2 linked regions of the Syntrophobotulus glycolicus DSM 8271 genome follow. The protein of the gene in region 1 interacts with the protein of each later gene in a pairwise test. Links are inferred from orthologs where the notes say so. Each region holds a gene or a part of one and is shown in the gene's direction. Other genes may lie near its edges.

Evidence for each region. The genes of interacting proteins can lie anywhere in the genome.
Region 2: the proteins of eno (region 1) and rpe interact in binary tests that used the Escherichia coli proteins (3 or more experiments, as listed by UniProt). The link is inferred for Syntrophobotulus glycolicus DSM 8271 from one-to-one orthologs.

The regions. Positions count from the first base shown.
Region 1 is NC_015172.1:3,243,367-3,247,051, reverse strand. Bases 271-3,242 are described here. They hold eno (phosphopyruvate hydratase), read left to right. Parts: upstream 271-1,105; coding sequence 1,106-2,380; downstream 2,381-3,242. Other genes in these bases: SGLY_RS16065 (sodium-translocating pyrophosphatase), read left to right, coding at 2,931-3,242; secG (preprotein translocase subunit SecG), read left to right, coding at 2,623-2,853; gpmI (2,3-bisphosphoglycerate-independent phosphoglycerate mutase), read left to right, coding at 271-1,084. Also shown: more of gpmI, read left to right, coding at 1-270; more of SGLY_RS16065, read left to right, coding at 3,243-3,685. UniProt on the Escherichia coli protein: Catalyzes the reversible conversion of 2-phosphoglycerate (2-PG) into phosphoenolpyruvate (PEP). It is essential for the degradation of carbohydrates via glycolysis.
Region 2 is NC_015172.1:2,368,449-2,371,915, reverse strand. What follows is about bases 335-3,088. They hold rpe (ribulose-phosphate 3-epimerase), read left to right. Parts: upstream 335-1,260; coding sequence 1,261-1,917; downstream 1,918-3,088. Other genes in these bases: SGLY_RS11690 (nuclear transport factor 2 family protein), read left to right, coding at 2,612-3,013; SGLY_RS11695 (thiamine diphosphokinase), read left to right, coding at 1,933-2,592; rsgA (ribosome small subunit-dependent GTPase A), read left to right, coding at 335-1,153. Also shown: pknB (Stk1 family PASTA domain-containing Ser/Thr kinase), read left to right, coding at 1-241; more of rsgA, read left to right, coding at 281-334; rpmB (50S ribosomal protein L28), read right to left, coding at 3,130-3,321. UniProt on the Escherichia coli protein: Catalyzes the reversible epimerization of D-ribulose 5-phosphate to D-xylulose 5-phosphate.

The DNA.
Region 1 (3,685 bases):
AATCGCTACGGTGATTGGCCGCTATTACGCAATGGACAGGGACAAACGCTGGGACAGGGTGAATCAAGCGTACAAGGCCATGGTTTACGGGGAAGGAGAAATGGCGCCCAATGCCCTGGCAGCTATTCAAAAATGCTATGAATGCAAAGTTCTGGACGAATTTGTCCAGCCGACCGTAATCATAGAGGGAAACGGACAACCGGTAGCCAAGATTCAGGATGGGGATAGTCTGATCTTTTTTAATTTTCGAGCCGACAGGGCCAGAGAGATTACCCGGGCTTTTATTCAAGAAGATTTTAAAGAGTTCGAAAGACCGGACAGACCGCAGGTTCATTTTGTCTGCATGACGGAATATGATGCTGAATTTGACTGTCCAGTGGCTTATCCCCCGCAAAATCTGGATAATACCTTAGGGGAAGTGCTGGCCGATAACAATCTGCGCCAGCTCCGGATAGCAGAAACTGAAAAGTATGCCCATGTTACCTTCTTTTTTAACGGAGGTGTTGAAGAACCAAACGATAAGGAAGACAGAGTCCTGATTCCATCACCAAAAGTAGCGACATATAATCTCAAACCGGAGATGAGCGCCTATGAAATCACGGATTCGGTATTACAGGAGATTGAAAAGAATATCTATGATGTGATTATTTTGAATTATGCCAATCCGGATATGGTTGGCCATACAGGGTATTTTGACGCGACGGTAAGGGCTGTAGAGGCAGTTGATATTTGCCTGGGTAAAGTGGAGGAAGCGATCAGGAGGCATGGCGGGACATTGCTGATTACGGCAGACCACGGGAATGCGGAAACCATGATTGACCAGCGGGCGCTTTCCGATATTAATAGTCCCACAACCAGTATGGTCAGTATTTCTTTTATCAGTGACAAGGGGCTTTACAGCCCCATGACATCACACACAACCAACAAAGTTCCCTGTATTATTGTCAATGAGGCGTATAAGGGCAGAATACTCCGGGAAGGGGCTGCTCTTCGCGATATTGCACCAACAATTTTAGAAATACTGGGAATACCGAAACCAAAAGAAATGACAGGCAAATCATTGCTGAGTCAAAATGAAGAATGAAAAGGGTAGGAGTGATCATTTATGGGTTTTATTGATCAGGTTTTTGCCAGGGAAATTCTTGATTCCAGAGGCAATCCAACGGTGGAGGTGGATGTCGTTCTTGATGACGGGACATTGGGCCGGGCTGCGGTCCCTTCGGGAGCGTCAACAGGCGCTTTTGAAGCAGTGGAGCTTCGTGACGGCGACAAGAGCCGTTATAACGGCAAGGGTGTGATTCAGGCCGTAAATCATGTCAAGAATATCATTGCGCCCAAAATAGAAGGCCTCAATGCTTTTGATCAGCCGGGGATAGACCGGGTTCTCTGTGAAATTGACGGTACTGAAAATAAAGGCAAGCTGGGCGCCAATGCCATTCTGGGGATATCACTGGCTACGGCGAGAGCGGCCGCCGAATCTCTCGGACTGCCCTTTTATCAATATATTGGCGGTGTCAACGCAAAAGAGCTGCCCGTTCCGATGATGAATATCCTGAATGGGGGTCAGCATGCCGATAATAACGTGGATATTCAGGAATTTATGGTGATGCCTGTTGGCGCCGGGAATTTTTCCGAGGCTCTGCGCATGGGGAGTGAGATCTACCATAGTCTGAAATCTGTGCTGAAAGGAAAAGGCCTGGCCACCGGAATTGGGGATGAAGGCGGATTCGCCCCCAACCTGGGATCAAATGCGGAAGCTTTGATGGTTATTGTCGACGCCATAGAAAAGGCAGGCTATAAACCTGGGGAACAGGTCGTTCTGGCCATTGATGCCGCGACAACAGAAATGTATAAAAACGGTGTTTATGTAATGGAAGGGGAAGGGCTGACCAAAACTTCCGAGCAGATGATTGACTATCTGGCCGGACTGGCGGAGCAGTTCCCGATTTTCTCCATTGAAGACGGACTGGCCGAGGACGATTGGGAAGGCTGGGCTAAGCTTACTCAGCGTCTGGGGGGGAAAGTGCAGCTTGTCGGTGATGACCTCTTTGTCACCAATCCTTCAAGATTAGCCAGAGGCATCCTGGATCAGTCTGCGAACTCCATTTTAATCAAGCTGAATCAAATCGGAACATTGACAGAAACGCTCGATGCCATCGAAATGGCTAAGAGGGCAGGATATACCACAGTAATATCACACCGTTCCGGAGAAACGGAAGATGTCACATTGGCCCATCTGGCGGTCGCCGTAAATGCCGGTCAAATTAAAACCGGCGCCCCGGCCAGAACCGACAGGCTGGCCAAATACAACGAACTCCTCCGGATTGAAGAAGAGCTGGGGCAAACCGCCATTTACAAAGGAAGAAAAATAATCAGATAAAGGGGCGGTCTGCCGGACAGCAGAATTTTACGAGCAGGGACAAAGCATTTGCCCTGTATGGATTTTCCATATGGGGCAAGTTATTTTTGCCAGGGTTTGGGATCAAAGCACAGGATAGATATTGCGTGATAATAAGGGCTGTGCTAAAATAGGACTGCTGACATCATATTTGCGTATTGTGGTTGTATTTCATGCAATAGCTCAGGCATATTTACATAAATAAGGCTTAGGAGGTGAAATCAATGACGATATTTATTATTGTAATTCTTTTAATCAGTTCTCTTGGACTAATCGCTACTGTGCTGTTGCAAAGCGGAAAAAGCGCAGGCCTTTCAGGGTCTATTACAGGCGCAGGCGAGCAATTTTTTGGCAAATCAGCAAAAGGAATGGAAGGTTTCCTGGCCAAACTAAGCATTGCTTTTGCGGTATTATTTCTTGTCAGTTCGCTGGGGTTGACCATTTACCTGAAATAGGATGTCACGCAAGTTTTTCAAGCCGGGCGATGTTGAGTACTTCGCTTTGGTTTTATTTTTGTAGGAGGTAAAAAGTGATGGATTTCTTAACGCCTTTATGGGGGGTAGGAGCCGGTGTTCTCGGTTTGCTGGTCGCAGTCTTTTTTGCCAGCAGTGTACTTAAAGAAAATCCGGGCAACAGCAGGATGCAGGAAATATCCAAGGCTATTCAGGAAGGGGCTATGGCTTATCTGAATAGACAGTATAGAACACTTATTCCGATCGCTGTTCTTATTTTTGTTGTACTCTTTATTTTTAAAGATTGGCAGGTAGCAGTATCCTTTATGGTCGGTGCGGTTTCTTCCGGTATAGCGGGATATGTCGGGATGGGGATCACCACCAGAGCAAACTGCCGGACGACAGAAGCTGCCCGGACCAGCCTGAACAAAGCTCTCGGGGTATCTTTCAGAGCGGGTGCGGTAATGGGTATGTCGGTGGCAGGGCTTGGTCTTTTAGGTGTAGCAGGCCTTTTTCTTTTGTTTGGCAATGCCGAAACCATTAATTCGTTTGCGTTCGGCGCCAGTGCGATTGCTCTTTTTGCCCGTGTCGGCGGTGGGATTTATACCAAAGCTGCCGATGTCGGAGCGGACCTTGTCGGTAAGGTAGAAGCGGGTATTCCTGAAGATGACCCCCGAAACCCGGCGGTTATTGCCGACAATGTTGGAGACAATGTCGGTGATACGGCCGGAATGGGTGCCGACTTATTTGAATCTTATGCCGCAACCACGATTGCCGGTATGTTAATCGGTTTTTCCGTATTTAAAGGACATGGAGCGGGTGAGCTCCTCTTTAT
Region 2 (3,467 bases), 870 kb from region 1 along the record:
AGTGCGAATTTTTATCAGCAGCGGAGCCGGTCCATCCACCATGCCGAATCTGATTGGGCTGGATCTTGCAGTTGCTAAAGATTCTCTTGCGGGATATAACATTGACCTTGTGGCCCGGCGGTCTTATGATTATAATGTGAATATTGTGATTGAAACAGAGCCTACTCAGGGTCGCCCGATCAAACCCGGGGACAAAATCGAAATCATCTATTCACAGGGACCGGGGCCGGACGGCGCATAATAGACCAGGGAAGCAGAACAATTGAGGGGGAGGGGATTTATGCTTTTAAAAGGGACACTGTTGAAAGGGTATTCGGGATTTTATTATGTCTATAGTGAGGACCGTGTGTGGGAATGCTCCCTGCGCGGTCGTTTTCGTGTCAAAAAGCAGGATTTCATCCCTGGGGACAAAGTCATGATTTTGTCGGATAGGGGGATCAAGGCGACAATAGAAGAAGTGTTGGCCAGGGAAAACTCTCTGATCAGACCCAATATTGCCAATGTTGATCAAGCCTTGCTTGTTTTGGCCATGAGTACTCCGGATACGGATTTTAACTTGCTGGACAGGCTGCTTGTTCAGGTTGCTCATGCGGGAATCGAACCGGTGATTGTTTTTACAAAGTATGATTTGGCTAGAGAGAGCGACCTGTCACCATATGAATATTACAGAACAATAGGGTGCAGGGTCTTTTATGTCTCCAATATTCTTGCTCAGGGTATGGAAGAAGTCCGAGAAATTGTTCGCGGCAGAGTTTCTGTTCTGGCCGGTCCATCCGGGGCCGGGAAGTCCAGTCTGCTGAATTCACTGGAACCGAGTTTGAAGCTGAAAACAGGGTCTGTCAGTGACAAGCTTGGCAGAGGGAAACATACGACCCGTCATGTCGAGCTTTTAGAGGCGGCCAAAGGGCTGATTGCCGATACCCCGGGATTTTCATCCCTCTACCTTCCCCCCATGAGAAAGGAACAGCTCCAGGAATATTTTCCTGAATTTGGACCATACCGTAAAGAGTGCCGCTTTAAGGATTGTCTTCACGTCAAAGAGCCGGGGTGCGCATTAAGAGAAGCAGTGCAGGGAGGGGAGATGACCGGCTTAAGGTATGAGCATTACCGGCAGTTTCTTGAGGAAGTAAAAGCTGCCGAAAATAAGTATTGACAGAGTCTTTTATGTGATAAAATAGATTTGCCGTAATCTATAAAAAATAGGTTGAAACTGTAGAATGATCTATTGCTTAAACGAAGGAAAAGTCAGGGGAGGGTATTATGCCGATTAAGATTGCACCATCGATCCTGTCAGCGGATTTTACCAAATTGGGGGAAGAGGTAAAAAGGGTTGAAGCCGGAGGGGCGGAAATCCTGCATATAGATGTTATGGACGGACATTTCGTTCCCAATATGACGATCGGACCGCCTGTGATCAAGGCTCTGCGCAAGGTATCATCAATGAAATTCGATGTTCACCTGATGATCGAGAGACCGGAGCTTTATCTTGAAGAATTTGTTAATGCCGGAGCGGATATCATTACTGTCCATGCCGAAGCCAGTATTCATCTTCACAGGCTGATTCAACAAATCAAATCTATGGGGGTCAAAGCCGGACTGGCTCTTAATCCGGCGACACCTATAGAAGTATTGACTTATGTTTTACAGGACCTGGATATGGTCCTGCTGATGTCTGTTAATCCGGGGTTTGGCGGGCAGCAGTTTATTCAGGGAGTCTTACCGAAGATTGTTGCCCTTTCCACGATTATTGCCCAGGTTAATCCCGGTTGTCTGATTGAGGTGGATGGGGGGATCAATACGGACACGATTTCCCTGGTCAGCAGGGCAGGGGCGGATATTATCGTGGCCGGAGCAGCGGTGTTCACTAAACCAGATCCTGTCCTGGCCATAAAAGAGCTGCTGGCGGCAGCCGAATAACAGGTGGTTGAAAAGATGAGGATTGCTGTTTTGGCCAATGGCGAATGGGATATAGAATGGGGGCGTCAGGAGATTGCCCCCGGCAATATTGAGGTCTTAATCTGTGCCGATGGCGGCGGCAATGCGGCAATCAGTTCCGGCAGGCTGCCCGATATCCTGGTAGGTGATATGGATTCAATTAAAGAAGAAAACCTGTTCATCTGCGCACAGGGCAAAACAAAAATAAAAAAGTATCCGGCGCAAAAAGATGAAACCGATCTTGAACTGGCGATGGAATATGCGGAAGAATATCTTCGGGAGTACGGAAAACCCAAGGATGAAATTTCCCTCTATGGAGCAGGCGGAAAAAGGCTTGACCATTTAATGGGCAATATCAGCATGATGCTGGCCTTTGCCGAGAGGGGACGGATGGTGAGAATGATCGAGCCGTCCCAGGAAGCCTGGGTCCTTGCTCCGGGAGAGGAGATGGTCAAGGGAACCCAGGGGCAAGTGATTTCGATTATCCCTCTTTCGGCGGAGGCTGTCGTCGATTCATACGGACTCTACTATCCGTTGAAGAATTCCACGATGTACCAGCACTCACCGCGAGGGATCAGTAATGTTCTGATCGAAGACGAAGCAAAAATAAAGGTGGCCAAAGGCAGGATCCTTGTCGTTAAATCCAAAGTTCTCTGAACTTTGGGGGGAGGTAATCATGAGTAAGGATAATTTGGAATTGGCTGTTCGTTTTATGAAAGCCGTAGGTGACGGGAAATCCGGGGAAGAGTTGAATGAGTTTTATGATGAGTCTGCAGTACAGATTGAATATCCAAATTTATTAACCAAAAGACTTATTGAAAGAAATCTTCATGAAATTAAAGATGCATCGATCAGTGGGAAAAAGGTTATTGCAAACCAGAGATATGAAATCGTGAAATCATTTTCCATCGGGGATACGGTAATTATTGAAGCGATCTGGAGTGGAGAATTATCCATTCCGTTAGGAAAGTTAAAGGCTGGGGATGAGATGAAAGCGTATTTTGCGCAATTCTTTCAGTTTAAGAATCATAAGATTGTTAAACAGCGTAATTATGATTGCTTTGAGAACTTCCTATAATGATTTCATCCTGAAGATATTACAATAGCGGAAAAATCGGCAGATAAAAAGAGCATCGCTAACCACTAATGTAAGCAGTTTGGCGACGCTCCCCTGATATTATCATTCAAGCAGCTTTAAACAGCGCGCTGAACCTTGCCTGAACGCAAGCATCTTGTACATACCCTGAGATGGGTGGGGGTACCGTTAACAACAGCACGAACACGCTGCAGGTTCGGTTTCCAGGTGCGTTTTGTACGAATATGTGAATGGCTGACCTTCATCCCTGTGGAAACCCCTTTACCGCAAATAGCACAAACATTTGACATGTAACTTACCTCCTTTTCACCCGAAATGACACTATAATATATTAACAGAACTCAAAAAAAAAGGCAAGGGTGAGCTGCTTTATTTTATGTTTCTTTTTGCCTGCTTTTGCGGATTCAGTTAGCATTTGACTACAAACAGGTATTAT